Streptantibioticus cattleyicolor NRRL 8057 = DSM 46488: one gene and its partner. The protein of the gene in region 1 binds, or shares a complex with, the protein of each later gene. Links are inferred from orthologs where the notes say so. Each region holds a gene or a part of one and is shown in the gene's direction. Other genes may lie near its edges. The genes, in order: dnaG and dnaB.

Region 1 (15,160 bases):
GATCGGGATACCGATGCACGGCTTGTTGAGCGAACCCTGGACCAGGCCGATCTGGGGGCTCATGTAACCGCCGGTCGTGGTGTTCCCGTACACCTGCCCCGAGCCATTCCCGTTGGCGGAGTTCGAGCCGTGGCCGTGCCCATTGCCGATGGCCATGGCCGGAGCAGAGGTGGCGCCCACTGCTGAAACCACCACCGCAGCCGTAGCGAGAATCTTCTTGATCACGCGAATTTCCTTCCGATCCTGGTGCGCCCCGCTACCGGAGCAGACTGAACAACTACGGCCGGAAGGAGAAGTTCTTATCGTTCACTCTCCCGGATCAATTGGCGTCCGCACGGCGCGGGAGGCGTGACAGGACGCCGTGATCCGTGGGCGCGGCAGCGGGAAACGGCCCGCCGCCGGGGGTCACAGCAGCACCAGGAGGACGAAGACCAGCACCGCCAGACCCACCGGGGCGCCGATGATGAGCAGCGGCCCCAGCCAGCGCTGCTCGGGCGCGGCGGACGGCGGCGGCACCGGGGTGATGGTCACCAGCGGCTCGTCCTGCTCCTCCGGTGCCATGGCAACCTCCGAAGCGTCACGCCGTCCCTGCCGCGATCGTACCGACGCCGCCTTCACCGCGGTTCCCGCAACGCGCGCGCCACCCCGTCCTCGTGCGGCCCCAGCAGCGTCGGGGCGGGCGTGAAGAGCGCGTCCACCGCCGCCTTGGCCGCCGCCCCGACCTCCCGCGCCCCGCCGTAGTACCAGATCGCGTCGTGCGGCTCGGCCACCCCGACGCCGTACCCGGTCACCCCGGCCGCCGCGCACAGGGCGAGCGCGCGGCGGATGTGGAACCCCTGGGTCACCAGCACCGCCCGGTTCACCCCGAAGATCCGCCGGGCCCGGGCGCACGAGTCCCAGGTGTCGAACCCCGCGTAGTCCAGCACCACGTGGCCGGCCGGGACGCCGTGCGCGGCCAGGTAGGCGCGCATCGCGGCCGGCTCGTTGTACCCGGTGCGGCCTTTGTCGCCGGTGACCAGGAGCGCGCGGACCTTGCCGGCGCGGTAGAGCGCGGCGGCGGCGTCCAGCCGGTGCGCCAGGTACGGGGACGGGCGGCCGTGGTCGAGCCCGGCGCCGAAGACCACGCCCACCGGCTCCGGCGGTACGTCGGCCACGTCCCGGATCCGCCCCGAGGAGGCGACGTACAGCCAGGTCGCCGGAAGCAGCGCCAGCGTGCACAGCGCCGCCGCCCACCGCACGACGCGCCGCCACCCGCGCCGGGTGCGCGGCAGTATCCCGGTCCGTCCCATCCCCGACCCCCTGTGTACGCCTCGTCGGCCGCCCGCCACGATGACGCCGCCGGGCGCCCGCCGGTTCCGCGATCATCGCTACATGGACACGTCATCCAGTCCGGTGGCGGAGGGCCGCCTCCCCTTCTTCGTGTACGGCACGCTGCGCCCCGGCGAGGTCAACCACGCCCGGCTGCTGCGCGGACGCACCGCCCGCGCCGTCCCCGCCGTCCTGCGCGGCGCCCTGCTCTACGACGGCCCCGGCTACCCCTACGCCCTCGACGCCCCCGGCACGCCGGACGGGATCCACGGCGACCTGATCGAACCGCTCCCCGAGGCGTACGACGACGTCCTCGCCGAACTCGACCGCCTGGAGGACCACACCCCCGGCGCCCCGGACAACCTCTACGAACGCCTCGCACGCACCGTGCACACCGCCGCCGGCCCCCGCGACGCCTGGGTCTACCTGGCCGGCCGCGCGACCGCCCGCCACCTGCGCGCCCACGGACGGCGCATCCCCGGCGGCGACTGGAAACGGCGCTCCTGACCGCCCGCCACCCGGTAAACAGGGCGATTACCGCCACGCAATCCGCCCGCAACGACCGCTCGCCACACTCGGCGCATGACGGATGCGCCCACCCCACCGGATGCGCCCGGTGCGCCCCCCGCCGCCCCGACGATGGTGGTGGTCGCCCACGGCAGCCGCGACCCGGCCGCCCGCCGCGCCCTGGCCGTACTGCTGGACCGGGTGCGCCGGCTGCGGCCGGACGTCGCCGTCCACCCCGCCCACGTCGAACTGGCCGAGCCGCTGCTGGACGACGCCCTCGCCGCGCTGCGCGGCCCGGCCGTCCTCGTCCCGCTGCTCCTCGCCGACGGCTACCACGTCAAGCACGACCTGCCCGCCGCGGCGGCCCGCGCGGCCCCGCTCGCGGTCACCGTCGCCCGCCCGCTCGGCCCGCACCCGCTGCTCGCCGCGGCGCTCCACGCCCGGCTGGCCGAGGCCGGCTTCCGCGGCGCCGCCGCCACCGGCCGCACCGGGGTCGTCCTGGCCGCCGCCGGCTCCCGCGACCCCGACTCGGCCGCCGCCACCGCCCGTACCGCCGCGCTGCTCACCGCCCGCCTCGACGGCGTCCCCGTGCTGCCCGGCTACGCCTGCGCCGCCCGGCCGACCATCCCGCAGGCCATCGCCCGGCTCACCGCGCGCGGCATCCACCGGGTCGCCGTCGCCTCCTGCTTCACCGCCCCCGGCCGCTTCGCCGCCGAAGCCGCCACCGCCGCCCCCTGGCTCGTCTCCGCCCCCCTCGGCGCCCACCCCGCCCTGGCCCGCCTCGTCGTCCGCCGCTACGAGGAGGCCCTGTCACGCGCTTCCGCCCACCGGCCGCCGCGGGCGTTCGCGGGGGCGCCGGGGTAGGGGTCGGCCGGCTCACGGTGTCCGCTCGCCGCGCTTCCGGGGCCTCCACGTCCGCCCGGGCGATCGGGGCCGGGCGCCGGTGTTTCCGTGCCCTTGCCGCGCCGCCGGGGGCGTCCGTGGGGGGCGCGGCCGTCCGTGGGACGGGGACCGTGGCGGCGAGGTGCCGCGCTGTCACTGGCCGACCCGTTGCGTCCCCTGGTCGCGCGGGCGGGGGCGCTCGGACGCTGCCTTCCGGCCACGGGGCGCCGGGCCATGGGCGGCCCGGGGCCGCTCGCCGGGACGGTCCGTTCGCTCGCCGCGCTGTCGGGAGCGTCCGCGTGGGCGGGGTGTTGTCTTCCGGGCGGCGTTCCGGTGCCGGGGGCCGGCCGGTCCCGTGCCCTCGCCGCAATTCCGGGGCCTCTACGTCCGCCCCGGCGATCGGGCCTGGGCGACGGCGTCCCCGTGCCGGGGCGCGCGCCCCGGCACGGGGCACTCGTGGGCGGCGTACCGCGGGCCACCACCGCGGCTGGCGCGCTCGATGTCGGCGCGGGCGGTTACCGTCGCAGTATGGACGGGACACATCAGGTGGCGGACCCCCTCGCCGCCCCGTACACCGAGGCCGACACCGAGCGGTGGGTGCCGGAGCCGGACAAGCGGCCCGGGCGGACCGCGTTCCAGCGGGACCGGGCCAGGGTGCTGCACTCGGCCGCGTTGCGCCGGCTGGCCGGGAAGACCCAGGTGGTCGACCCGGGCTCGGTGGTGCCCGAGTTCGACACCAGCCCCCGTACCCGGCTCACCCACTCCCTCGAATGCGCCCAGGTCGGGCGGGAGTTGGGGGCGGCGCTCGGCTGCGACGCCGACCTGGTGGAGACCGCCTGCCTCGCCCACGACCTCGGCCACCCGCCCTTCGGCCACAACGGCGAGCAGGCCCTCGCCGAGGTCGCCGCGGCCTGCGGCGGCTTCGAGGGCAACGCCCAGTCGCTGCGGCTGCTCACCCGCACCGAGCCCAAACGGTTCACCGCCGGACCCGACGGCCAGGTGGTCAGTGTCGGCCTCAACCTCACCCGGGCCGCGCTGGACGCCGCCACCAAGTACCCCTGGCCACGCGGCGGCCACCCCACCGACCCCGGCTCCGCCAAGTTCGGGGTCTACCCCGACGACCGGCCGGTCTTCGACTGGCTGCGCTCCGGCGCCCCGGCCGGCCGCCGCTGCTTCGAGGCCGAGGTGATGGACTGGTCCGACGACGTCGCCTACTCGGTGCACGACGTGGAGGACGGCCTGCACGCCGGCCACCTCGACCCCGCCGTGCTCCGCTCCGGCCCCGAACGGCGCGACATCCACGCCGTCGCCATCGGCCGCTACGCCCCCGACGCCGACCCCGCCGAACTCGCCGCCGCCCTCGACCGGCTCCTCGCCCAGGAATGGTGGCCGCACCGCTACGACGGCTCCGCGCTCGCCCGCGCCCGGCTCAAGGACGCCACCTCCCAGCTCATCGGCCGCTTCTGCCTGGCCGCCGAACGCGCCACCAGGGACGCCTACGGCCCCGGCCGCCTCACCCGCTACGCCGCCCGCCTGGTGGTCCCGCGCGAGGTACGGCTGGAGTGCGCCGTCCTCAAGGCGGTCGCCGACCGGTACGTGATGCAACGCGCCGACCAGGAACGCCGCCGGGCCGAACAGCGCGTGGTGATCGCCGAGTTGGCGGCGGCGCTGACCGCCCGCGCCCCCGACGGGCTCGACCCGCAGTTCCGCGAGGTGTACGCGGCGGCCCCGGACGACCGGGCCCGGCTGCGCGCCGTGGTCGACCAGATCGCCTCGCTCACCGACGCGGCGGCGCTCGCCCTGCACGCCCGGCTGACCACCTGACGCCTGCCGACGCACTGCCGCATCACGGGAGTTGACCCCCGTACCCGCCCCGCCGGCCGCGCGCCGGACGCCCCGCGCCGCGCGGGATCCGCGTACCGCCGGCCGCGCGCCCCGTGCGACACCGGCTGTGACCCGCCACGTCCGGCGTTGCACCATGGAGATCGCAACAGGGACGACGGGAGGCCCCGAGCCGGTGCGGCGCTCTTCACGCGAGCCGCGCCGTGCGGGACCCTCCCGTGAGACGGTTCGCCGGGGGATGCCGCGCGAGGAGGCGCACAGTGGTCGACGCAGATCAGACGTTCGTCATCGTGGGAGCCGGGCTGGCCGGGGCCAAGGCCGCCGAGACCCTGCGGGCGGAGGGGTTCACCGGCCGGGTCATCCTGATCGGGGACGAACGCGACCACCCGTACGAACGCCCGCCGCTGTCCAAGGGCTTCCTGCTGGGCAAGGAGGAACGCGACTCGGTCTTCGTCCACCCCGCCGCCTGGTACGCCGAGCATGACATCGAGCTCCACCTCGGCCAGCCCGTCGTCCAGCTCGACCGCAACACCCGCACCGTCGCGCTCGGTGACGGCACCGCGCTCCGCTACGACAAGCTGCTGCTGGCCACCGGCGCCGAACCCCGCCGGCTGGACATCCCCGGCACCGGCCTGGCCGGCGTCCACCACCTGCGGCGGCTGGCCCACGCCGAACGGCTCCGCGGCGTCCTCGCCTCCCTCGGCCGTGACAACGGCCACCTGGTGATCGCCGGCGCCGGCTGGATCGGCCTGGAGGTCGCCGCCGCCGCCCGCTCCTACGGCGCCGAGGTCACCGTGGTCGAGCCGGAACCCACCCCGCTGCACACCGTCCTCGGCCCCGAACTCGGCGGCGTCTTCGCCGGCCTCCACCGCGAGCACGGCGTCCGCTTCCGCTTCGGCACCCGGCTCACCGAGATCACCGGCCAGGACGGCATGGTCCTCGCGGTCCGCACCGACGACGGCGAGGAACACCCCTGCCACGACGTGCTCGCCGCGATCGGCGCCGCCCCCCGCACCGGACTCGCCGAGGCCGCCGGGCTCACCGTGGTCGACCGCGCCCACGGCGGCGGCATCGCCGTCGACGCCTCGCTGCGCACCAGCGACCCCGACATCTTCGCCGCCGGGGACTGCGCAGCCGCCGACAACCCGCTGCTCGGCACCCGGCTGCGCGTCGAACACTGGGCCAACGCCCTCAACGGAGGGCCTACCGCCGCCCGCGCCATGCTCGGCCACCAGATCGCCTACGACCGCGTCCCCTACTTCTTCACCGACCAGTACGACCTGGGCATGGAGTTCTCCGGGCACGCCGCCCCCGGCTCCTACGACCAGGTGGTCTGCCGCGGCGACGTCGGCAAGCGCCAGTTCATCGCCTTCTGGCTGGCCGACGGCCGCGTCCAGGCCGCCATGAACGTCAACGTCTGGGACGTCACCGACCAGCTCCAGCGGCTCATCGGCTCCCGCCGGACCGTCGACCCCGAGCGCCTGGCCGACCCCGCGGTGCCTCTGACATCCTTCCTGGAATGAGCAGACCAGCGCCCGGCCCGAGCGCCCGCACCGCCGTCGTACCCGTCGAGGAGATCTTCGAGCTGCGCCGCGCGGTGCTGCGCCCGGGCCGTCCGCCCGGCAGCGCCGTCTTCGCCGAGGACGCCGAGCCCGCCACGTTCCACATCGCCGCGTACACCCCGGACGGCGCCCTCGCCGCCTGCGTCACCTTCTTCCCCGAGCCGCTGCCCGGCGAGGAGGGCCCCGCCTACCGCTTCCGCGGCATGGCCAGCGCCCCCGAGCTGCGCGGCCACGGGTACGGGGCCGCCGTGCTGCGCGCCGGGCTCGCCGAGGCGGCGGCCCGCGGCGCCCGGATCGTGTGGTGCAACGGACGCACCTCTGCCCGCGGCTTCTACGAGCACCACGGCTTCGCGGTCGGCGGCGACGAGTTCATGATCGAGGGCGTCGGCCCGCACTTCCTGTTCACCATCAAGCCGCTGTGACCGTCCACCGTCAACCTCACCGGAGCGCCCCGCCGGACCCGTAGAATCCATCCGTGGCAGGTCGGATCAGGGACGAGGATGTGAAGGCGGTCCGGGACGCGGTCCCGATCGACGCCGTCGTCGCCGAATACCTCCAGCTCCGCCCGGCCGGCGGCGGCAACCTCAAGGGGCTCTGCCCCTTCCACGACGAGAAGTCCCCGTCCTTCCAAGTCAGCCCCAGCAAGGGGCTCTTCTACTGCTTCGGCTGCCAGGAGGGCGGCGACACGATCGACTTCGTGATGAAGCTCGACCACCTGTCGTTCTCCGAGACCATCGAGCGCCTCGCCGCCAAGGCCGGCATCACCCTGCGCTACGACGAGGGCGGCTACCTGCCCGGACGCCAGCAGGGCGAACGCACCCGGCTCGTCGAGGCCCACAAGGCGGCGGCGCTGTTCTACACCGAGCAGCTCGACGGCGCCGAGGCCGAGATCGCCCGCAAGTTCCTCGCCGGACGCGGCTTCGACCAGGCGGCGGCCGAGCACTTCGGGGTCGGCTACGCCCCGGCCGGCTGGGACCACCTGGTGCGCTACCTGCGCGGCAAGGGCTTCACCGACAAGGAACTGCTGCTCTGCGGCCTCGCCTCGGAAGGCCGCCGCGGCCCCATCGACCGCTTCCGGGGCCGCCTGATGTGGCCCATCCGCGACATCACCGGCGAGGTCATCGGCTTCGGCGCCCGCAAACTGCGCGACGACGACAACGGCCCCAAGTACCTCAACACCCCCGAGACCCCGCTGTACAAGAAGTCCCAGGTCCTCTACGGCATCGACCTGGCCAAGAAGGACATCGGCAAGCTCGGCCGCGCCGTGGTCGTCGAGGGGTACACCGACGTCATGGCCTGCCACCTCGCCGGGGTCACCACCGCCATCGCCACCTGCGGCACCGCCTTCGGCGAGGAACACATCAAGATCCTGCGCCGGGTGCTGATGGACAACTCCGGCTCCCAGGTGGTCTTCACCTTCGACGGCGACGCGGCCGGCCAGCGCGCCGCGCTGCGCGCCTTCGAGGACGACCAGAAGTTCGCCGCCCGCACCTCCATCGCGGTCAGCCCCGGCGGCATGGACCCCTGCGAGCTGCGGCTGGCCGAGGGCGACGCCGCGGTACGCAACCTGATCGACACCGCTCAGCCGCTCTTCGGCTTCGCCATCCGCTCCACCGTGGCCGGCCACAACCTCGACACCGCCGAGGGCCGCGCCGCCGCCCTGGAACAGGCCGCGCCGATCGTCGCCGGGATCAAGGACACCGCGATCCAGCACGAGTACGCCGTCCAGCTCGCCGCCATGCTCGGCATCCTCGACGAGCAGTTCGTCGTCCGCCGGGTCGCCCAGCTCGCCCGCTGGCAGCGCGACCGGGCCCGCGGCGGCGACCCCGGCCGCCCGGCGTCCGCCGCCCGCGCGCCGCGCCCCGCCGCCGCCCCGCCCCGCCCCACCGGCCCTCGGCTCGACCTGCGCAGCCCCGCCCACCGGGTGGAACGCGAACTGCTCAAGCTCGCCCTGCAACACCCGCACCTGGTCGCCCCCGCCTTCGACGCCTACGGCGAGGACGAGTTCACCGGCGCCCCCTACGCCGCCGTCCGCCGCGCCATCGCCGAGGCCGGCGGGGTCACCACCGCCGACGACGGCTACCTCGCCCGGGTCCGCGACGCCGCCCCCGACGACTCGGTCCGCGCCCTCGTCACCGAGCTGGCCGTCGAACCCCCGCACACCCGCCGCGCCGCCGACGCCATCTACGCCGGCGAACACCTCGTCGCCGTCCGCCTGCACGCCGTCGACCGCCGGATCACCGAGGTCCGCGCCACCCTCGCCCGCCTCGGCCCGAACGCCGCCCCCGACCAGGCCGCCGCCGTCCAGAACGAACTGTGGGCGCTCCAGCAGTACGGCAAGCGCCTGCGCGACCAGGGCGCCGCCGCGCTGTGACCCGGGCGCGGGGGCAACTCCCGCGCCCCCGCCGGGGTTTCCCAGAGAAACTGAGCGCACACCCCTCGTAGTCGGGGTGTGTCGTAGCGCACACTGGGGTGCGGTGCCTGAGTCCTCGGAAGGCGGAACGCCGCATGCCCCCGGCCGCCCGCTCACGGTGTGCCTTGGGGCGGCGGGCGGCGGGGCCGCAGCCGTTCCACTCCCGCGCGCCGCCGAGACCGTGATCGCGCGAAGTCGGGAGGCCGCCCCCGTGCAGACCCAGTCCCGGACCGCCCCAGCCCCAGCCGCCGGCGCCGCCGCGGCCGAGCCCGCGCCGGGCGGCGACGCCCCGCCGTCCATCGAAGCGCCCGGCCGGCCCCGACTCGCCCTCGCCGAGCCGCTGTTGGAGCGCGTACCGGCCCAGGGCCGCGCACCGGCGCACCCCGAATCGCTCCCGGCCGCACCGCCGGACGAGACCCCCGAGACCCCCGAGGCCTCCGGGGCCGACGAGGACGACCGCCCGCCCCGCGAGGAGGCGGCCGGACCCTCCGCCGACCTGTTCCGCCAGTACCTGCGCGAGATCGGCCGCATCCCGCTGCTCACCGCCGAGGAGGAGGTCGAACTCGCCCGCCGGGTCGAGGCCGGACTCTTCGCCGAGGAGAAGCTGGAACACACCCCCGACCTCGACACCCGGCTCGCCGGCGACCTCGACCGCCTCGTCGTCCTCGGCCGCATCGCCAAACGCCGGCTGATCGAGGCCAACCTGCGGCTGGTGGTCTCGGTCGCCAAACGCTACGTCGGCCGCGGCCTGACCATGCTCGACCTCGTCCAGGAGGGCAACCTCGGGCTGATCCGGGCGGTCGAGAAGTTCGACTACGCCCGCGGCTACAAGTTCTCCACCTACGCCACCTGGTGGATCCGCCAGGCCATGAGCCGCGCCCTGGCCGACCAGGCCCGCACGATACGCGTCCCGGTCCACGTCGTGGAGCTGATCAACCGCGTGGTACGGGTCCAGCGCCGGCTGCTCCAGGAACGCGGCTACGAACCCTGCGCCGCCGACGTCGCCGACCAGCTCGACCTCACCGAGGAACGCGTCGGCGAGGTGCTGCGCCTGGCCCAGGAGCCGGTCTCGCTGCACGCCCCCGTCGGCGACGAGGACGACGTGGCCCTCGGCGACCTGATCGAGGACGGCGACGCCGCCTCACCCGTGGAGTCCGCCGCCTTCCTGCTGCTGCGCGAACACCTCGAAGCCGTCCTGTCCACCCTCGGCGAACGCGAACGCCGCGTCGTCCAGCTCCGCTACGGCCTCCTCGACGGCCGCCCGCGCACCCTGGAGGAGATCGGCCGGATCTTCGGCGTCACCCGCGAACGCATCCGCCAGATCGAGTCCAAGACCCTCGGCAAACTCCGCGACCACGCCTTCGCCGAGCAACTGCGCGGCTACCTCGACTGACCGCGGGGCCACCGGCCGGCGTCACAGCGCGGCGAAGGCACCCGGATGGGTCTGCTCCCGCACCGCCGTGTACTGCTGGCGCACCGCCGCGCCCGCCGGGAGGTCGTCACCCGGCTCCAGCAGCCGATAGGCAGCGGTCTGCCAGTGCGGCGGCTCCGCTGGCGAAAGGGCGCCCTGCTGCGCGCCGAGCGCCCACGCCGCCTGCCGGGCCGCGCCCAGCGCCGCGTAGTCCGCCGGCGGCGGTACGACCACCGGCACACCGAACAGCGCCGGCGCCGCCGCCTGCACCGCGGGCAGCTCACCGGCCGGACCGAGCAGGAAGACCCGGCGCACCTCCACCCCGCGCCCGCGCAGCACGTCCAGCGCGTCCGCCAGCCCGCACAGCATGCCCTCGACCGCCGCCCGGGCCAGGTGCTCCGGCTTCATGCTCTCCCGCCGCAGCCCCGCCAGCAGCCCGGCGGTGTGCGGCAACTGCGGGGTGCGCTCGCCCTCCAGATACGGCAGCAGCACCAGCCCGTACGCCCCCGGCGTCGAACGCAGCGCCAGCTCCGAGACCCCCGCCAGGTCCGTCCCCAGCAGATCGGCGGCGCCCCGCAGCACCCGTACCGCGTTGCGGGTCTGCACCACCGGCAGATGCCGGCCGGTGGCGTCCGCGTACGAGGTGATGGTGCCCGACGGGTCCACCAGCGCCTCGTGGTGGACGGCGAAGACGGTGCCGGAGGCCCCCAGCACCACCGCGGCGTCCCCCGGACCGAGCCCGAGGCCGAGCGCCGCGGCCATGTTGTCCCCGGTGCCGGCCGAGATCAGCAGCCCCTCCGGGGTGTGGCCGGCCGGGTCGGCGGGGCCGAGCACCTCCGGCAGCCGTACCCGGTGGCCCAGCGCCAGCTCCACCAGGTCGATGCGGTAGCCACCGGTCGCCGCCGACCAGTAACCGGTGCCCGAGGCGTCGCCCCGGTCGGTGGTGCGGTGCGCCGGACGCCCCAGCAACTGCCACACCAGCCAGTCGTGCGGGGCGAGCACCTCGGCCACCCGCTGCGCCGAGGCCGGTTCGTGCTGGGCCAGCCAGCGCAGCTTGGCCACCGGGTGCGCGGCCTGCGGAACCGAGCCGACCGCCTCCGCCCAGCCGGTCGGGCCGCCCAGCGCCTCGGTGAGGTCGGCGGCGGCGGCCTGCGCCCGCTTGTCGTTCCACAGCATCGCCGGGCGGACGAGCACACCCCCCGCGTCCAGCGCCACCATCCCGTGCTGCTGCCCGGAGACCCCGATCGCCTGGACCCCTTCGAGCAGCCCGTCCTTGGCCGCCTCGCCCAGGGAGAGCAGCCACGACTGCGGATCGGCCTCGATCCGCCTGCCCTGGCCGCCCTCGCCCTCACCGTCGTACGGGTGCGGGGCGTAGCCCTGCCGCAGTACGGCACCGGTGTCCGTGTCGCAGACGACGACGGTGGTGCCTGTGGTCGAACTGTCCAAGCCGGCGACTATCCCCATAGGGGCAGATCATGCCGTATCCGTCCTCAGGTGTTGCTGGTGCCCCACTCGTCGTCCTCGGCCGTGGCGCGTTCCCGCAGGTGACGCACGCGATCGGTGACGGACCCGGGCAGCCGGTCGCCGACCTTGGCGCCCACCTTCCCGGCCAGCGCCCGCCCCTGCAGCCCGACCGCCTCCACGCTGTTGCGGACCGCCGGGTTCTGCGCGACCCCCTGCGCGGCCTTGCGGAGCTGCTCGTAACGCTCCCGCCCGGCCCGGGCCCCGAGCACGTAACCCACCGCGACCCCGGTGATGAACGTCAGCCGGTAGCGCATGGCTCCACCCTTCCCTCGCCTCGGATGCTGGGGACGCCCGCCGCCTACCCGCGGTGACCGCGGGACAACCCCGGCGGAACCGGTTGGCGGAGCACCCCCCCACTTGCGCTAATGTATGTCTCGCACCGAGGGCGCGCCGTCCGGGGAACCGGAACGGGGCGCATTCGAGGCACCGGAGCGTTCCCCTGTAGCTCAATTGGCAGAGCAGCCGGCTGTTAACCGGCAGGTTACTGGTTCGAGTCCAGTCGGGGGAGCTCGATCCCCTGTAGCTCAATTGGCAGAGCAGCCGGCTGTTAACCGGCAGGTTACTGGTTCGAGTCCAGTCGGGGGAGCCCAGCGCAAGGACCCCACCCGGGGTCCTTTTTGGTGTGCCGCCCCGGAGCCCCCTCCAGTGACCCCCGTCACGCGGCCCACCGCGCCGGAAACCGGGCGTTCCAGGACGAAGCCGCCTTCCAAGAACGTCTGCACGTGTGTTTGTTACCCGCGAGGGCGACAGATCGTATGAGCGGCTATGCTGCGGCAGACGATGTGCACGACACAGCACGGCACGCCGTGAGGGGCGGTAGCTCAGCCGGTTAGAGCAGCGGACTCATAATCCGTCGGTCGTGGGTTCGAGTCCCACCCGCCCCACTCCACCGCAGAATCGCAGGAAGGTTTTCACCTGCGACGCAGGCACGGCGCGCAAAGCCCAAGGTTCACCCGAACGGCAGTGCAAGATCGATAGCTCGGCCCATGCTCGGCCGAAGTGCAAAGGATCACGAAAGCAGAAGGGTCGGCCCCAAGAAGGGGCCGACCCAAGCTGGTTGGCCGTCGTCAACGCTCCAGCCAGTCAGCCATCGGCGGGGTGACGAGCAGCGCCATGCCTTACTCGCAGCGGCCCATCAGATTCCGGTGGAGCCTGGGCACGTCCGGGGCCGGCACGGGTATCGGGCGCCCGTCGTGGTCGGCCGGCAGCGTGTGGGCGCCGGTCGGGTGGCTGCTCAGCGGCACCATGCCGTAGGCCGCGAAGTGGCTGCCGCAGGCGAACGCAGCCCACGGCGGCCCCGGTCCGCTGTTCAGTACGCCCACGAGGACCAGATCAGAGCCGGGGGCGGGCTGAGCCGGGAAGCGGTGCCCGGCGCACCAGGCGTAATAGGTCATCGGGTCTCCGTCGGCGGATGGCCCCGCCCGTGCACTGCACGAGACAGCGCGCGGGCGGGGCCGATGCGGCGCCGGAGCCGATGGCGCCGCGGGGTTACTCGGTGTCTTGCGCAGGGCGGCCGTAGACGCTGGTGTAGACCGTGCCGGTTTCGGGGTCGGTCACCATCGTGAAGCCGTCGTGGTGGACCACGCGCTTGCGCCAACGGCCGACCGTGCGGGTGTAGCTGTGCGCGGTCTGGGCCTCGCGGTACGCGCGCAGTTGCGTGGCGCGGTCCGAATTGATCCAGTCAGCCATCGTGCCTCCTTGCTCTACCTCGACGGTACGGGGGATCGACCGCTGACACGGCCGGATCGGTCAGTTCGGGCCGCTGGGGGCGCAGCTCTCCGTGCACGTCCCCTCCGGGCCGGGCGGGGAGTGCTCGCACGACGCGGCCACCGGGATTGACGTGTCGCTCGGCGGCAACCACAGCGCGGGGTCCGGCTGGTAGCCGGCGGCGCGGATGGCGTCCTGGGTACGGGCGAGCGCGCCCGGGTCGTGCCGCGCCGCGTTCGGCGGCTCGGGGACGTGGTGGACGAAGCCGCCGAGCCGGCCGCACAGCGCGGCGTACACGCGGGTGTGCAGGATCAGCGCGTGCCACCCCTCGTCCACGATCCGCGACGGGCGCAGCCCGCGCCCCGGGGAGGTGGTGGCGGCGACGACGAACTTGATCGCCTCGTCCACGATGCGCTCGGCCGTGCCGTGGTCCATCCCCGGGTTCGCGCGCAGGACGGTAGCGATCACCCCTGCCCGGTCGGTGGCGGGCAGGAGTTCGCGCACACCCAGTTGATCACACACTGTCATGTAGCGTGTCCTTCCTGATCAGTCTTTCGGGATTGGTCGGCCCGGTCCGGCTGATTGACCTGCGCAGGGCTCTCCGGCCGGACCGGGTGCTCACGTGGGCCGTCAGGCCCGGGACCGTCGTCGCCCGACCGCCTCCCCAGGTACGCCGGGCGACGGCGGAGTCATGGGGTGGGCGCGGCGAGGTCGCACAGCTCGTCCGGGGACACGGGGGTGACGCCTTCGAGGGTCACGATCTTGCTATGGGCAACCATCCAGCGGATCCCCGAAGAACCGAAGGCGACCTTGGCGGGGCTGAAGGAGGTGGGGTCCCGCCAGTCGTGCAACATGCCGACAACGCCCCACGGCAGAGAGTCCCGCACCCAGGCCGCCACGTAGCCGCCGGCGCGCAGGGCTGGGCACGCCTCGATCGCCTCGACCGCGCAGGCCGGGTGAACCGGAGGCGACGCGGTGCGCTCGCCCTCCTCGATCTGCCGTCCGCCGGCGGCGTGCAGGAGATACAACTGCTGCTCGCTTACGCCGTCGAGGGTGGTGGCGCCGCACACCTGGCAGAGGAGGTCGTACATGGCGCGGCGCTGCCGCAGCGCGTGCACGGCGGCCCACTCCGGCGCCCCCTTGCCGCGGGCGATGCCCTGCCGGACCCACAACGCGCCCCAGGTGTCCCGGTCGTACCGGGTCTCATCCTGGTACCCCAGGTATTCCCCTCCGTCCCGGCCGCGTCGGACAACGAGGGGCCGGGCGTGGCGGAGTTCGGTGGACCAGGTGGTGATGTAGGGCACCGTGCGCCCCTGGTAGATGTACCTGCGCGGGCTGGTGCCTGTCCTGTCGGCCACGGTCGGCCTTCTCCTCGGTCTGGGATTTCGGTGGTCGTGCTGATGGCCGACGCCCCGTGCGGGCCGATGCTCTCCGCCGGGGCGCCGGCGGCTTACGGGGTGCGCGGCCGAGCGGCGTCCGGGGCGATCGGTGGCGGCTCCGCGGCCCAGGCGCGCAAAGCCTCGGCCACGCGGCGCACGAGCGTCAGGTCGGGGAGCACCGCCTTGGGCACCGGGGCGGTGCGGGCGGTGAGCGTGCCGCCGGGGAGCCGCGGCGGGTGGCCGGTCACCGCAGCCCCCCGCGGACCGGCGTGAGCGCCGGCTGCACCTGGTGGATGTCGGCGCGCCATTCGATGCCGCCACCGAGGGGTCGCAGGTAGACCACGTCGGGCGGCCCGGGCAGCGTGTACGGCTCGCCGATCCCGGCCACGGTGCCGTACATGCCGGTGGCGGGGTCGTAGGCCGGGACGCCGTGGCGGATCCATGACGGCGTGGCCGCGCTCACTTGTTCCGCTCCCGAGCTTGCTTCCGACGCTCGATGAGCCGTCCAAGCTGGGTGTAGTACTGCTCGACATGTGAAGGGCTGAGAATCAGTACCGACTCCGATGCGCCACCGTCCTCGTAGTGGACGGTCACGGGCAGGGAGACGTGTTGGGCGCGATGGTCG
Region 2 (15,167 bases), 1.7 Mb from region 1 along the record:
GGGGCGGCCTGAAGCCCTGCGCCGTGAACCCCGCCGAGCGCCGCTCCGCGCGCTACACGACGCCGCCGAACAGGCCGCCGTGGGCCATGCCGATGAAGAACCCCACGGCTGCCGCGCCGAGCCCGATGACCAGCAGGAAGCGCTCGGCGGTGGTCGCCGAGATGTACTGGCCGTAGGCGCCGGAGACGATGCCGAGCAACCCGGTCCACGAACTGACCAGGTGCAGGCCGCGGGAGAGCGAGGTGAGAGCGGCGACGGCACCGAGCACCACGGTGATCACGGTGAGGGTGTTCTCCACCGGGTGCGGCCGGCCGTCGGTGTTGAGGGTCAGAACGTGACGCTGCCGGAATTGCCGGAATGTCTGTGCCATGGGGCACCTCCGTGAGCCGACGCGGTAGCGCGCCGTAGCCTCGTGCACACCCTTGGATACAGATTGTCCCGGTTCTTCGGCGGATTTCAAGCGGGGGGACGAGTCCGGGTAGTCTGTACCGTCTGCACCGGTGTCTGCCCTTCACCCGTCGGCCGTTCCCGGCCGGATGTCAGTGGGCGGCGATACCGTTGCGACGCAATGCATGACCCTCCTGCCACGGAAACGCCGTGGCCGCTGAGTCCAAAGGAGGTGGGTTCCATAATGCGTCACTACGAGGTGATGGTCATCCTCGACCCCGATCTGGAGGAGCGCGCTGTCTCCCCCCTGATCGAGACGTTCCTCGCCGTGGTCCGTAACGGCGGCGGCAAGGTCGAGAAGGTCGACACCTGGGGCCGTCGTCGTCTCTCCTACGAGATCAACAAGAAGCCCGAGGGCATCTACTCGGTCATCGACATCAACGCCACGCCCGATGTCGTCAAGGAGCTCGACCGTCAGCTCAACCTGAACGAGTCGGTTCTGCGGACCAAGGTCCTTCGTCCGGAAACGCACTGACGCGTTAAGCGTCGGAGCTGAGTACGGCTACCGAGCAGCCAGCAGCACAGCACACCCGCCGAGAGGTCACCCACCATGGCAGGCGAGACCGTCATCACGGTCGTCGGCAACCTTGTCGACGATCCCGAGCTGCGCTTCACCCCTTCCGGTGCGGCGGTCGCGAAGTTCCGCGTCGCGTCCACCCCGCGCACCTTCGACCGGCAGACCAACGAGTGGAAGGACGGCGAGAGCCTCTTCCTGACCTGCTCGGTCTGGCGGCAGGCGGCCGAGAACGTGGCCGAGTCTCTTCAGCGCGGCATGCGCGTCATCGTGCAGGGTCGGCTGAAGCAGCGTTCCTACGAAGACCGTGAGGGCGTCAAGCGGACGGTCTACGAACTCGACGTCGACGAGGTCGGCGCCTCGCTCCGCAACGCCACGGCCAAGGTCACCAAGACCAGCGGCGGCCGGGGCGGCCAGGGCTACGGTGGTGGTCCGGGCGGCGGCCAGGGTGGCAACTGGGGCGGCCCGCAGGGCGGCTCCGGCGGCGGTGCCCCGGCCGACGACCCGTGGGCGACCGGTGCCCCGGCCGGCGGCGGCCAGGGTGGCGGTGGCGGCTGGGGCGGAAGCTCCGGCGGCGGCTACTCGGACGAGCCGCCCTTCTAAGGGCGGCAAGCGACACACTTCTTGATCACACTGGAGTACAACCATGGCGAAGCCGCCCCCGCGCAAGCCGAAGAAGAAGGTCTGCGCTTTCTGCAAGGACAAGGTCACCTACGTCGACTACAAGGACACCAACCTGCTGCGGAAGTTCATCTCCGACCGCGGCAAGATCCGTGCCCGTCGCGTGACCGGCAACTGCACGCAGCACCAGCGTGACGTCGCCACCGCCGTGAAGAACAGCCGCGAGATGGCGCTGCTGCCCTACACCTCGACTGCTCGCTGAGAGAGGGTGACCGAAGCATGAAGATCATCCTCACCAACGAGGTCAGCGGCCTCGGTGCCGCCGGCGACGTCGTGGACGTCAAGGACGGCTACGCTCGCAACTACCTGATCCCGCGGAGCTTTGCCATCCGCTGGACCAAGGGCGGCGAGAAGGACGTCGAGCAGATCCGCCGTGCGCGCCGGATCCGCGAGATCGCCACGCTGGAGCAGGCCAACGAGATCAAGGCCCAGCTGGAGAACGTCAAGGTCAAGCTGGCCACCCGGGCCGGCGAGGCCGGGCGCCTCTTCGGTTCGGTCACCCCGGCCGACATCGCTTCGGCGATCAAGGAGGCCGGTGGCCCGGCGGTCGACAAGCGTCGTGTCGCCGTCGTGTCGCCGATCAAGACCGTCGGCTCGCACCAGGTGACCGTCAACCTCCACCCGGAGGTCTCGGCCAAGCTGGACGTCGAGGTCGTCGCGGCCTGACGCCTGCCGCTCAGCCGGTAAGCCTGGGAAGGGCCGGTACCCCGCAGGGGGTACCGGCCCTTCCGGCATGCCGCACGTGCGTGTTTCACGTGAAACGGGCGGCGGGGGCTGGTGGCCGTTTCACGTGAAACAGCCGTCGGCCGGGGGTCAGCCGCCGCGGACCGCGCCGGTCACCACCCAGTGTCCGGAGCGGGCCCGTGCCCACAGGAACGCCATCCGCGACACCATGAACAGGGCCATGGCCCACCACAGCACCGTCAGCCCGCCGCCGATCGCGGGGACGGCGAGCGCGGCCGGGACGAAGACGGCCAGCGTGCCCAGCATCGCCCAGGCCAGATAGCGGCCGTCACCGGCGCCCATCAGTACGCCGTCCAGGATGAAGACCACCCCGGAGACCGGCTGGGTGACCGCCACCACCAGCAGCGCGGTCATCAGCTGGGCGCGGACCGCCGGATCGCCGGTGAACAGCGGGATGAACCACGGCCGGGCGACGGCGACCAGGGCGCCGAGGACCACCCCGGAGGCGATCCCCCACTGCACCATGCGCCGGCACGCCGCCCGGGCGCCCGCCGCGTCCTCCGCGCCCAGGTAACGGCCGATGATCGCCTGGCCCGCGATGGCTATGGCGTCCAGCGCGAAGGCGAGCAGGCTCCACAGGGTGAGGAGCACCTGGTGGGCGGCGATCTCGGTGTCGCCGAGGCGGGCCGCGACCGCGGTGGCGACCATCAGGATCGCGCGCAGGCTGAGGGTGCGGACCAGCAGCGGTACGCCCGCGGTGGCGCAGGCCCGGATACCGGCCGCGTCGGGGCGCAGCCGGGCGCCATGGCGTCGCGCGCCGCGCACCACGACGGTCAGGTACGCCGCCGCCATGGCCCACTGGGCGATCACGGTGCCCCAGGCTGAACCGGCGATGCCGAGCCCGGCGCCGTACACCAGGCCCACGTTGAGTCCGGCGTTGGCGGCGAATCCGGCGACCGCCACCACCAGCGGGGTGCGGGTGTCCTGGAGGCCGCGCAGCACGCCGGTGGCGGCCAGCACGACGAGCATCGCGGGGATGCCGAGCGCGCTGATCCGCAGATACGTCACGGCGTACCCGGTCGCCCGGCCGGAGGCACCGAAGAGCTCGGCGAGCGGTCCGGCCCCGGGCACCACCACGGCGACCACGACGGCGCTGAGCAGCAGGGCGAGCCAGATGCCGTCCATGCCCTGGCGGATGGCGGCCTGCCGGTCACCGGCGCCGATCCGGCGGGCGACGGCCGCGGTGGTGGCGTAGGCGAGGAAGACGAAGACGTTGACCGCGGTTGTCAGCAGGGAGGCGGCGACACCGAGTCCGGCGAGTTGCCGGGTACCCAGGTGGCCGACGATGGCGCTGTCGGCCATGACGAAGAGCGGTTCGGCGACCAGGGCTCCGAAGGCCGGGACGGCGAGCGCCAGGATCTCCCGGTCGTGGCGGCGCCGGACCTCCCGGGGCAGCCGTGGGGAACCCTGGGAGCGGTTGCGGGCGGGGGCCGAGGACACCCGCTTAGGATAATCGTCCACAGGTAAGGGATGCAATGGCAAAGTGGCCATTACATTCCGTGGCGCTGAGTGATCGTCTCCGCGCCGTTTGTCGCGATCTCGCGCCAAGCGGGAAAGTTTTTCTCCTACACAGCCAGTGGATGATGAAATCGCAGGTCAGGGCGGTTTCCCCAGGGTGACTGTGGCGTTGTCCACAGCGCTGTCCCCCGCACTGTGCACAGGTTTGGCGGGCTTCTCCACAGGCTGGGGGCCGTCATCCACATGGCCTGTGGATAACCATCTTGGCTGACGGCGCCGCCGGCCCTACCGTTGACCGGCACCCGCGCTGTCCTCCGGCTTCCCCGGAGCCGTCAACCGGTCCCGTCCTCGACGCGCCGGAAACTCGGCGGGGTGCCGTCCAGGTGTCAGAGGCGTGCCGTAGGAATGTGGCACGGAACCGGGGGTCCGCAGGACCGGGAGGAGGTGCGGGGGGTGAGCCAGCCCGAGCCCGTCGACGGCCACTGGAGCGAGGCTCCGCCGGCCGAGCCGCCCTTCCCCGACGGCCCCGGCGACCGGCTGCCGCCCCCTCGCTTCCGGCGCGGCGGCGACCAGCAGCGCGGCGGACGCGACCACGGCGGCCGTGACCGGGACGGCTGGGACGAGGGAGCCCGGGAGCGCGGCTGGGGCGATTCCGGCTTCGAGCGGGTCCCGCCGCAGGACATCGACGCCGAGCAGTCCGTGCTCGGCGGCATGCTGCTGTCGAAGGACGCCATCGCCGACGTGGTCGAGGTGCTCAAGGCCGGTGACTTCTACCGCCCCGCGCACGAGACCGTCTACAACGCCATCCTCGACCTCTACGCCCGTGGCGAGCCGGCCGACCCCATCACCGTCGCCGCCGAGCTGACCAAGCGCGGCGAGATCACCCGGGTCGGCGGCGCGGCCTATCTGCACACTCTCGTCAACGCCGTCCCCACGGCGGCCAACGCCGAGTACTACGCCGAGATCGTCCACGAGCGCGCGGTCCTGCGCCGCCTGGTCGAGGCCGGCACCCGCATCACCCAGATGGGTTATGCCGCCGACGGTGACGTGGACGAGATCGTCAACTCGGCGCAGGCCGAGATCTACGCGGTCACCGAGCAGCGCACCTCCGAGGACTACCTTCCGCTCAGCGAGATCATGGAGGGCGCCCTCGACGAGATCGAGGCGATCGGCTCGCGCAGCGGCCAGATGACCGGCGTGCCCACCGGCTTCACCGACCTCGACGCGCTCACCAACGGCCTCCACCCCGGCCAGATGGTCGTCATCGCGGCGCGTCCGGCGATGGGCAAGTGCCTGGCGGCCGGCAGCCGGGTGCTGGAGGCCCGCTCGGGGGAGTGGATCACCGTCGAGGAGTTCGTCCGGCGTGGCACGGCCGGCGAGGACCTCCAGGTGCTCACGCTCGGCGGCGACTGGAAGCTGCGCGCGGCCCGTCCGTCGGCGTACCACCACAACGGGGTCAAGCCGGTGCGGAAGCTGCGCACCGCGGACGGCGCCACGCTGCGGGCCACCGGCAACCATCCGATGCTCACGCTGCGCGGCTGGGTTCCGCTGGAGCGGCTGCGCCCCGGCGACCACGTCGCGGCCCCCGGCGGGCCGTCCGGCGCGGAGGGGCGGCCGGTCCCGGAGCCGGTGTGGGAGCTGATCGAGGCCGAGAAGGCCGGGCTGACCTGGGCCGAGGTCAACGAACGGGCCGGGCTGCCGGCCGGTCACGACTGGCGGCCCGGGAACCCCGTCGACCGGGCCCGCCTGCTCGACCTGGCCAAGGCGCTCGACTCGCGGGCGCTGGTGGACCTCGCCGAGTCCGACGTGCGCTGGGACCGGGTGGTCTCCAACGAGCCGGACGGCACCGAGGCGGTCTACGACCTGACGGTCGAGGGCACGCACAGCTTCGTCGCCGAGGGCCTGGTCGTCCACAACTCCACGCTCGCCCTGGACTTCGCCCGCTCCGCGTCGATCGCGCACGGCCTACCGAGCGTCTTCTTCTCGCTGGAGATGGGGCGCAACGAGATCGCCATGCGCCTGCTGTCGGCCGAGGCACGGGTGGCCCTGCACCACATGCGGTCGGGCAACATGACGGACGACGACTGGACGCGGCTGGCCCGCCGGATGCCCGAGGTCTCCGCCGGTCCCCTCTACATCGACGACTCGCCCAACCTGTCGATGATGGAGATCCGTGCCAAGTGCCGCCGCCTCAAGCAGCGCAACGACCTGCGGCTGGTCGTCATCGACTACCTCCAGCTGATGCAGTCGGGCGGCTCCCGGCGCCCCGAGAGCCGCCAGCAGGAGGTCTCGGAGATGTCCCGTAACCTCAAGCTGCTCGCCAAGGAGCTGGAAGTCCCCGTCATCGCACTCTCCCAGCTCAACCGTGGCCCCGAGCAGCGCACCGACAAGAAGCCCATGGTCTCCGACCTGCGCGAATCCGGCTCCATCGAGCAGGACGCCGACATGGTGATCCTGCTGCACCGCGAGGACGCCTACGAGAAGGAGTCCCCCCGGGCCGGCGAGGCCGACCTCATCGTCGCCAAGCACCGCAACGGCCCCACCGCCACCATCACGGTGGCCTTCCAGGGGCACTACTCCCGCTTCGTGGACATGGCCGGAAACGTCTGACCGGAGCTGTAGGTTCCCATTTCTTGTGTCCCATTCTCATTCTCTGTGTCCCGTGTCTGGCCCGTAGGACATGTAGATGAGACGTACTGGTCGAGGTGACTGAGTAGTCCGCCATCTTCCACGCGATGGCAACTGAAGAATCTAGAAAGGAGCAGGAATGGGAGTCGATGGAGTGAACGTCGAGACCGGTAGTGCCTCTCACACCCCCTCGGGGTCGCACTGGATCACAGATGAGGAGACTCAGAGGATCGCCGAGACGTTTGTGGCTGCTTCTCCCTATCTCGGTGATATCGCTTGGTCTCAAGCTCCGGTCGGGGAGAATGCGGCGTACCTGTACGGCTTTTCAGGAGAGCTGCCGGAGGACCTTGAACCAGGTGATCCGCTTCCCGAAGGCTGCCGGTGGAGCTGGCAGCTTTCCCTCACTGATCCGTCTGGGCGAGACTTCCGCCTCCACCACAACCAAGTCGTGTCAGCCATCACGAAGGTGGTGTACGAGGGAGACGGTCGGCAGGACAGCATGCGGGCTCTCCGGCTGGGGTGCATCGAGCAGTGGTACACCGAGCCGGCTGACTCCCGTCGTGCTCTGAAACTGGGCCCCGAGGCGGCTGTCACTATTTGTCAGATTGCCTTGTGGGAAAAGGTCGCCTTCCCGTACGAGGACGCGAACGGTCCGTTCGGGACGGGGCGCATGGACTTCTTCGAGGAACAGCGTTGATGGGCCCTGCCTGGCTCGCGCATAGTTTCGATGGTTCATGCGGAGGGGGCGCGTCGGCATGCCCATCGCTCCCAGTGGGCACTTCTGTGTGGGGCAGGGGCACGGTAGTTAGCGATCTCTAGTCTGATCCCGTCATCGCTCGTCCCCGCTGTTGGGGGTGGGTATGCCGCGTGTGCTTGGCGAACTCTCGATGAGCCTTCGCTATTCGGACGGGCAGGTCGACGAGGACCGGCTCTGGCCGACGACAGGCATCGATATCTTCGAGTCATCGGTGCCGTGGCGTACGTTCCGTTGGCGGCACGGCCAGAAGCACTACTCGGGTGCCTACTGGTCCTCCACGATGCGTGACCACGTTGTCTACGAGTCGCGGCTTGAGCTGACGCGCCTGCTGTACGCCGACTTCGACCGGGATGTGACGGCGGTCTTCGCCCAGCCGTTCCTTCTCTCCACCACGGTGGACGAGCGACTGCGGCGCCACGTGCCGGACTTCCTCGTTCTGCGGGAGAGGGACGTACCGCTGGTCGTCGACGTAAAGCCGCGGCACCTGCTCAGCCGGACGAAGGTGAACTTCGCGCTCGGCTGGGCCCGCGAGGTCGTTCTGAGTCGCGGCTGGGACTTCGAGGTGTGGTGTGAGCCTCCGGAGACGGAGCTGGCGAATCTGCGCTTCCTCGCCGGGTACCGGCGCGACTGGTTCTTCAACGAGGACCTGCTTGCGGAGATCCGGGAGGCAGATTTGTACGGGGCCTCGCTCGGCGAGGCGTTCCGTGCCTTTCCGCACCATCCGGAATGGAGGGTCCGGGCGGCTGTCCTGCGGCTGCTGTGGTGCCAGCACTTCGTGACGGATCTTGCTGTGCCTCTGTCCGAGCGACACGAGCTTCGGCAGGGGACGGCTGCCGTGACGGGCTCCGGCAGGTACGAACTTCCCCCGGTCGTCGTGGACGGTGAGCAGGGCATCGACGCCTCGGAGAGCGAAACGACGGTTTATGGGCGGGAGCCTCGCTCGGGAGGTCGGGTGAACGAGTCCGCGGTACGTGTCGGCGTGGGCACGAGGCTGAAGTACAACGGCGAAGTCGTCACGGTGGAGGAGATGTTCGCCTCCCCGGCCGGCAACGAGGTCCTGGTGCGCGACGGTCGGGGCCGCCGACTCCGGTTGTCACTACGGGAGGCACTCGCCTCCGGACGCGCCGGGATCATCCCGGAAGGGCCGGGGCCCGGGGCCGATGAGCCACGCGAGGCGGCCTCTGTGGTGCTGGCACAGCTCACCGACGAGGAGTTGCAGGCAGTGCGTGAGCGCGCCGCCCACATCAACGAGGTCCTCTACGGCTTCCGGTCGGGGAACGCCGAGTTCCCAGAGGAGGGGGAACCGAGAGCGCCGTACGCGGCGACAGTTCCCAAGCTGCAGCGGTACGCGGCCAAGGCCGACGAACTCGGGGTGAGCGTACGCACCATCAAACGGTGGGTTCGGGCCTTCCGGGCAGATCGGGAAGCCGGTCTCGTTCATAACAGGCCAGATCATGGTGACGGCACCATGGGCGGGCTGGGGCGGGCCGATCCGCGGTGGGTGGAGATGGCCCTGGAGATCATGGCCGAGCATGAGAAGGACTCACAGCCGACCCGGGCCAAGGTCATCCGTACCATCGGACCCCGGCTTGCCGCCCGCTATGGCGGCGGCGAGGTGAAGCTGCCGACTCGTGCGACGGCGTATCGCTGGCTCGAGGAGCTGGAGCGGCGCAAGCCGACCTTCAGGCTGAGCACGAAACGCAACCGGGACATCGCCGCAAGGCCGACGGGTGCGTACGGGAAGCTGCGGCCGACGAGGCCGGGCGAGTACCTGCTGATGGACACCACGCGGCTGGACGTCTTCGCGATGGACCCGATCACGCTGAAGTGGGTGCAGGCTGAGTTGACGGTTGCGATGGACTGGTACGACAGGTGTGTCACGGGGATCAGGGTGACCCCGGTTTCCACGCAGTCCATCGACGTCGCGGCGGTGTTGTTCCAGACCTACCGTCCCCGTCCGGCGGGCAAGGACTGGCCTGCATCGGCGGTCTGGCCCGATCACGGCATTCCCCGCACGGTCTTCGTGGAGCGTGAAGCTCTCGAAGCAGGCGGCGGAGACGATAAGGCCGGCGGAGAGAGGGGTGTCGCGGGGCCGGCCATCGTGCCGGAGACCATCGTGGTCGACCACGGCAAGCCGTTCATCAGCGAGCACGTCACTTCGGTCTGCCAGCGTCTCGGCCTGTCGATCCAACCGGCCCGTCTGCGAACGGGCCGGGACAAGGGTCCGATCGAGAGATTCTTCAAGACCCTGCGCGAAGGTCTGCTGGAGTCACTGCCCGGCTACAAGGGACCGGATGTGTTCTCGCGCGGAGAACGGCCGGAAGAGCAGGCGTTCTTCTTCCTCCACGAGCTGGAGGCGATCATCCGCGAGTGGGTGGCCTGCGTGTATCACGCGAGGCCCCACGACGGGTTGCTCGATACGTACGTGCCGGGGCTACGGCTGTCGCCGTCCGCGATGTTCGAACACGGGATCGCTCGCGCCGGATACATCGAGGTGCCGCGCGACCCGGCGCTTGGCTTCGAGTTCCTGAAGACCGAGTGGAAGCCGATCCACCACTACGGCGTCGAGATCCGCAAATGCCGGTACAACGGGGAGGGCCTTGACGGCTATCGCGGTGAGACGAGCCCGTACACGGGGGCGAAGGCCAAGGGAATGTGGCCCATCCATGTCGACCCCGACAACATCAACTACCGGCGATGAAGTTCCCGATCAGCGGTCAGGCGATCGAGCTCGCCCGGAAGCTAGCGGGTAAAAAGTACCGCTTTCCCGACGACGAGACCGCCGTCGCCGAGCTTCTGGAACGCTGGCACCTCGGCCTGGGACTGACCATGGCCGAGCGGCGCATCGCCCTGCGACAGGCCCGCGAACAGTCCGTCTTCGACCTGCCCGCCACCGAGGACGACGACATTCGCACGCTGCCGTCGGTCGCCCGGATCTTCGCCGACGCCCGCGCCCTCGACGAGGAGACCGTCGAGGGCGCGGGCGTTGACGAGGCCGAGCCCTACGAAGGCCTCGCGCCCAGCGATGACGACGAGGAGGACGAACTTGACGGCCCGGATGCGGCCGATGACTTCTACGCCGACGCCCTGGAGGACGCATGATGCCGCCCTGTCCCACCGAGCCGGCCGAAGGTACGCGTCCCCGGCTGGACAACCTCACGCTCTCCCGCAAGGAGGGGCTGAGGGCCCTGGCCGAGGCACCCCGCCGCGTCCAACCGGAGATCTTGACCCCCAAGCAGATCGCTGCCCTCGGCGAGGCGGCGCGGCTGGAGTACGACCACCTCCGCAGCGTCTGGCACGCCAACCTCGGCCCGCTCAAGACGCCGCAGCTCGAAGCACTGCATGAGGACCTGTGGGACATCATCGCCAGCAATCAGCAGGACGGAGACAAGGCCAAGGGAGCCGTCGCGGTGGACGCGTTCCCCGGACTCGGGAAGACCACGGCAGTACTGGACTTCGCCCTGAAATACCACCAGAAGGAGATCGCCCGGGCCGGAGCCTTCACCGCCTCCGGGCACGAACGGTGGCCCGTCTGCCGAGTCGGCCTCACCAGCAACATCGGCATGAAGTGAGCTGCACTGATCTTCGTGGAGTCCTTGAAGCCTGGGTTACGATCCAGGCGTAAGGAGAACCACCTGCAGTGCCAGCACCACGTAAGTACCCCGATGAACTCCGCGAGCGCGCCGTCCGCGAGGTCCGCTCGACCGGCCGCCCAGTGACGCATGTCGCCCGCGACCTCGGCATCCACAAGGAGGCCCTGCGGTCATGGGTTCGCCAGGCCGAGGCCGACGCCGGCGAGCGCGACGACCGCCTGACCAGCTCCGAGCTGGAGGAGCTGAAGCAACTCCGGAAAGAGAATGCCGAGTTGAGGCGGGCCAACGAGATTCTCAAGGCCGCCAGCGTGTTTTTTGCCCAGGAGATCGACCGTCCCCGGACGAGGCCGAGCAGGTGATCGACCACCTGCGAGACAAGGGCCTCGGGGTCGATCCCGTCTGCCGGGTGCTGGGCTTGTCTCCCTCGACGTACTTCGCGCGCAAGACGCGACCGAAGTCCGCCCGCCGGTTGCGTGATGAAGAGCTGATTCCGCTGGTCACAGCCGCGTGGGAGGACTCCGGCCGCACCTACGGCGCCCGCCGGGTCACCCGCGCGCTGGTCCGCGCCGGCCACGCGGTGGCCCGCTGCACGGTCGAGCGGCTGATGCGGGAGCTCGGGATCGAGGGCGTCATCCGCGGGCAACGTCGTCGCACCACGGTCCCCGAGCCGACCGCGCCGCGTCCGCCGGATCTGGTCAACCGGCGGTTCACCGCCGAGCGGCCGAACCAGCTGTGGTTGGCGGACCTGACCTACATCCGCACGTGGTCGGGCTGGGTCTACGTGGCGTTCGTCCTGGACGCGTACTCCCGCCGGATCGTGGGCTGGCAGGCCGCCACCCACATGCGCACGGACCTGCCGCTGGACGCACTGGAGATGGCGCTGTGGCGGCAGCAGATCAAGAAGGACGCCGGCCTCATTCATCACAGCGACCGCGGGTCGCAATACGTGTCCATTCGCTATACGGAGCGATTGGCCGAGGCCGGCGCCTCCGCGTCCGTGGGCTCCGTCGCCGATTCGTACGACAACGCGATGGCCGAGGCCTTGAATGGCACATTCAAGGCCGAACTGATCGAGCATCAGGGCCCGTGGCGGGACTTCGACGAAGTCGAGCGGGCCGTCTTCCAGTGGGTCGCGTGGTACAACGGTGAACGACTCCACTCCGCCCTCGGCTACCTGCCACCCGACGAGTACGAACAGGCGTACTGGGCGAGACCGGAGCAAGTCCCACAGACCGCTTGATCACACGATCGCGGACTCTACGAAAGTCGGGGCAGCTCAAAGGACTTCAACCGAGCCCTGCTGGAGTTCTTCGCACACCCCGGCCGCAAGAGCGGCACGGCCGCGCTGTTCGTCCAGCGTGCCCTGGACTGCGTCCTGGAATGCGAGACCAAACTACTGATCATCGACGACCTGCACTTCCTCAAGTGGCAGGACAAAAACGGCAAGGAGGTCAGCAACCACTTCAAGTACATCGCCAACGAGTTCCCGGTCACCCTCATCTTCATCGGCGTCGAACTGGGCAACCGAGGCCTGTACTCCGAGTCCGACGCCCGCGGCGACATCACCCTCGCCCAGACCGCGCGCCGCACCACCCCGCTGACCATGGACGCCTACTCGGTGCGCAACGACAAGGAACGACGACAGTGGCGCAAGCTCATGCTGGGGCTCGAACAGCGCCTCGTCCTGGCCCGAAAATATCCCGGCATGCTCGCTGACGACCTGACTGACTACCTCTACACCCGCACCACCGGCCACATCGGCTCGTTGATGACGCTCATCAACCGCGGCTGCCAGAGAGCAGCCCGCACCGGCGCCGAACTCCTTGACGAGGACCTGTTGGATCAGGTGAAACTCGATGCCGGGGCGGAGCGGGCGCGCAAGGCGCTGCAGAAGAAGTTCGAGCGCAAGCGGATGACGACCAAGCCCCGCTCCCGCACCGCGAAGACCGCGTCGGCCAAGAACTTGGCATGAGCCCCGTCCGTACGCTGCCGCTGCGTCAGGCCCCGCTCGCCGGGGAGGCCCTGGACTCCTGGATCGAGGCTCTCTCCGTGAGGCTTCGGACACCGCTGGGTGAAGTGATGCAGAGTGTAGGTCTGCCACTTCTGCGGAAGACCGGCAACCAGCTGCTCGGCATTCCGCCGGACTGGACGATCCTGTTGGGCTCGCAACAGACCGCCGCCTTGTCCGTGGCGACGGGCCTGGACGCGGCCCGACTCCGTGAAATGACGCTGCTCCACTACGACCAGCGGGCCCTGGAGATCAACCACGAGCGTCACTTCGTGAACCGCCGGGTGCTCTGGGGACGGGGCGGCGGCTCCCGCTTCTGTCCCGACTGCTTGGCGGAATCCGACGGGCGCTGGATGCTGTCCTGGCGGCTGGGCTGGTCCTTCGCCTGTCTACGCCATCGCCGGCTGCTGGCGGACAACTGTCCAGGCTGCGGGCGCGTCCCTCGTCTGCGACCCCGAAGCTCGCAATGCATTCCCAGGCCCCGGTACTGCGGGAACGCGCCCGCAATATCGGACGGTTCCTTCACCAGCGGTTGTGGCCTCGACCTCGCGCAGACGCTCACCCTCCGTCTGCCCGTCGGCCATCCGGCTATGGCCGCGCAGAGCCGCATCACGGACATCGTCGAGAGCGGCACCTCTACCTTCGGCGTCTACGCCCTCATGCCGCAGCCGGCGCCGGGCGCACTCAGCGACATCCGTGCCCTCTGCGGACGCGTGCTGTCCGACCTCTCCGCCGAGGACCTCATCCGCCGGGCCCCGTACGACATCGCCGGAGCTCACCTCCGTCCCGATGCAGGCTGCACGCTCGCCGGCCGGGCGGGGGATCGACCCGGCTTCATGGCCCCGGCCAGAGCCGTGAGCGTGGCGAGCGCCGTCACCGTCGCGCTGGGCATCCTCGACCAGCCGGACATTCACCAGGCCGGCGAGGCGATGCGGGACCTGCTCACGGATCTGCACGACGACCTTTCCGAGGTCAGCATCGGCCAGCTCAAGAACTGGGGGACCCGAGTGACCCCCGTTTTCACTGGCATCCAGCTAGTGTCCTGAGTCGTTAATTCGTGTGCAGTATGCGGCGAGAGTGCCGAGGATGTCGTCGGCGGTCTTCGTCCAGACGAGCGGCTTGGGGTTCTTGTTCCATTCGTTGATCCAGCCGCGGATGTCCCGTTCGAGTTCGACGACGCTGTGGTGGGCCGAGCGGCGGAGTTTGCGGCAGGTCAGCTCGGCGAACCAGCGCTCGACGAGGTTGAGCCAGGACGCCGAGGTGGGGGTGAAGTGCAGGTGGAAGCGGGGGTGCCGGAGCAGCCACTTCTTGACCGGCTCGGTCTTGTGGGTGGCGTAGTTGTCCAGGACCAGGTGCAGGTCCAGGTCCTTGGGTACGGCGGCGTCGATGGTCTTCAGGAAGCGGAGGAACTCCTGGTGGCGATGGCGTCGGTAGTGCTGGGCTATGACCGAGCCGGACGCGATGTCCAAGGCGGCGAACAGGCTGGTCGTGCCGTGCCGGACGTAGTCGTGCGTCATCTTCGCCGGCGTGGCCGGCGCCATCGGCAGCACCGGCTGGGTCCGGTCCAGGGCCTGTATCTGCGACTTCTCGTCCACTGCCAGGACCAGGGCGTTCTGCGGCGGGGACAGGTAAATGCCCACCACGTCGCGGACCTTGGTCACGAACTGCGGGTCGGTCGACAGCTTCCAGGTCTCCACGATGTGCGGCTTGAGGCCGAACGCCCGCCAGATCCGGGAGACAGCCGACTGCGACATCCCCACCGCCTCGGCCATCGAACGCGTCGACCAATGCGAATCTCCTGTCGGCGGCGCCTGACCGAGCGTCCTGGCGACCAGGGCCTCGACCTGCTCGTCCGTAATCTTCCGCGGCGCCCCCGAACGCGGCCGGTCCACCAGGCCCTCCAGCCGGTCCGCGGCAAACCGGGACCGCCACTTGCGCACCGTCTCCCTCGAGACACCCAGGTCATCCGCGACCTGCGCGTTCGGCCGGCCCTCCGCGCACGCCAACACGATCCTCGACCGCAGCACCAGCGCCTGAGAGGCGGTCTGCTTGCGCATCCAACCCCGCAGCACCCGGCGTTCGTGATCGGACAACTCCAGCGGCAACGGCTTCGGACCAGGCACCGCCCCACCCTACAACTGCAAGGGAACTAACGACTCGGGACACTAGTGTCCTGAGTCGTTAATTCGTGTGCAGTATGCGGCGAGAGTGCCGAGGATGTCGTCGGCGGTCTTCGTCCAGACGAACGGCTTGGGGTTCTTGTTCCATTCGTTGATCCAGCCGCGGATGTCCCGTTCGAGTTCGACGACGCTGTGGTGGGCCGAGCGGCGGAGTTTG

What was found.
Region 2: the proteins of dnaG (region 1) and dnaB are in contact, whole or in part, in a crystal structure (PDB 2R6A), measured with the Geobacillus stearothermophilus proteins. The link is inferred for Streptantibioticus cattleyicolor NRRL 8057 = DSM 46488 from one-to-one orthologs. Residues at the interface, in WP_049624496.1 of Geobacillus stearothermophilus: Lys456, Leu457, Leu458, Pro459, Ala460, Asn463, Ala464, Leu467, Leu535, Leu536, Ile537, Ala538, Gln544, Glu545, Asp548, Tyr549, His552; in WP_033016901.1 of Geobacillus stearothermophilus: Ser13, Glu15, Ala16, Gln18, Glu91, Leu92, Asp94, Ala95, Val96, Pro97, Thr98, Ala99, Ala100, Asn101, Tyr104, Tyr105, Ile108.

Annotation. Positions count from the first base shown.
Region 1 is NC_017586.1:1,641,383-1,656,542, reverse strand. What follows is about bases 6,092-9,025. They hold dnaG (DNA primase), read left to right. Parts: upstream 6,092-6,576; coding sequence 6,577-8,475; downstream 8,476-9,025. Other genes in these bases: SCATT_RS07110 (RNA polymerase sigma factor), read left to right, coding at 8,579-9,025; SCATT_RS07120 (GNAT family N-acetyltransferase), read left to right, coding at 6,092-6,523. Outside these bases: SCATT_RS07150 (rodlin), read right to left, coding at 1-225; SCATT_RS38910 (hypothetical protein), read right to left, coding at 406-561; SCATT_RS07145 (SanA/YdcF family protein), read right to left, coding at 615-1,289; SCATT_RS07140 (gamma-glutamylcyclotransferase family protein), read left to right, coding at 1,372-1,815; SCATT_RS07135 (sirohydrochlorin chelatase), read left to right, coding at 1,891-2,679; SCATT_RS07130 (deoxyguanosinetriphosphate triphosphohydrolase), read left to right, coding at 3,226-4,521; SCATT_RS07125 (NAD(P)/FAD-dependent oxidoreductase), read left to right, coding at 4,800-6,062; more of SCATT_RS07120, read left to right, coding at 6,059-6,091; more of SCATT_RS07110, read left to right, coding at 9,026-9,907; SCATT_RS07105 (FGGY family carbohydrate kinase), read right to left, coding at 9,929-11,389; SCATT_RS07100 (hypothetical protein), read right to left, coding at 11,416-11,703; SCATT_RS07080 (hypothetical protein), read right to left, coding at 12,568-12,843; SCATT_RS07075 (hypothetical protein), read right to left, coding at 12,938-13,138; SCATT_RS07070 (glycine-rich domain-containing protein), read right to left, coding at 13,199-13,684; SCATT_RS07065 (hypothetical protein), read right to left, coding at 13,846-14,514; SCATT_RS38905 (hypothetical protein), read right to left, coding at 14,607-14,783; and 2 more genes. UniProt on the Escherichia coli protein: RNA polymerase that catalyzes the synthesis of short RNA molecules used as primers for DNA polymerase during DNA replication.
Region 2 is NC_017586.1:3,315,095-3,330,261, forward strand. Bases 3,935-6,875 are described here. They hold dnaB (replicative DNA helicase), read left to right. Parts: upstream 3,935-4,297; coding sequence 4,298-6,454; downstream 6,455-6,875. Other genes in these bases: SCATT_RS39550 (hypothetical protein), read left to right, coding at 6,627-6,875. In the rest of the region: SCATT_RS14775 (hypothetical protein), read right to left, coding at 53-370; rpsF (30S ribosomal protein S6), read left to right, coding at 632-922; SCATT_RS14785 (single-stranded DNA-binding protein), read left to right, coding at 998-1,564; rpsR (30S ribosomal protein S18), read left to right, coding at 1,608-1,844; rplI (50S ribosomal protein L9), read left to right, coding at 1,862-2,308; SCATT_RS14800 (MATE family efflux transporter), read right to left, coding at 2,456-3,826; more of SCATT_RS39550, read left to right, coding at 6,876-7,169; SCATT_RS14815 (TnsA-like heteromeric transposase endonuclease subunit), read left to right, coding at 7,333-9,930; SCATT_RS39555 (hypothetical protein), read left to right, coding at 9,927-10,331; SCATT_RS14820 (hypothetical protein), read left to right, coding at 10,328-10,801; SCATT_RS14830 (IS3 family transposase), read left to right, coding at 10,995-12,062; SCATT_RS39015 (hypothetical protein), read left to right, coding at 12,426-12,794; SCATT_RS14845 (TniQ family protein), read left to right, coding at 12,791-13,876; SCATT_RS14850 (IS630 family transposase), read right to left, coding at 13,865-14,953; SCATT_RS14855 (IS630 family transposase), read right to left, coding at 14,996-15,167. UniProt on the Escherichia coli protein: The main replicative DNA helicase, it participates in initiation and elongation during chromosome replication. Travels ahead of the DNA replisome, separating dsDNA into templates for DNA synthesis.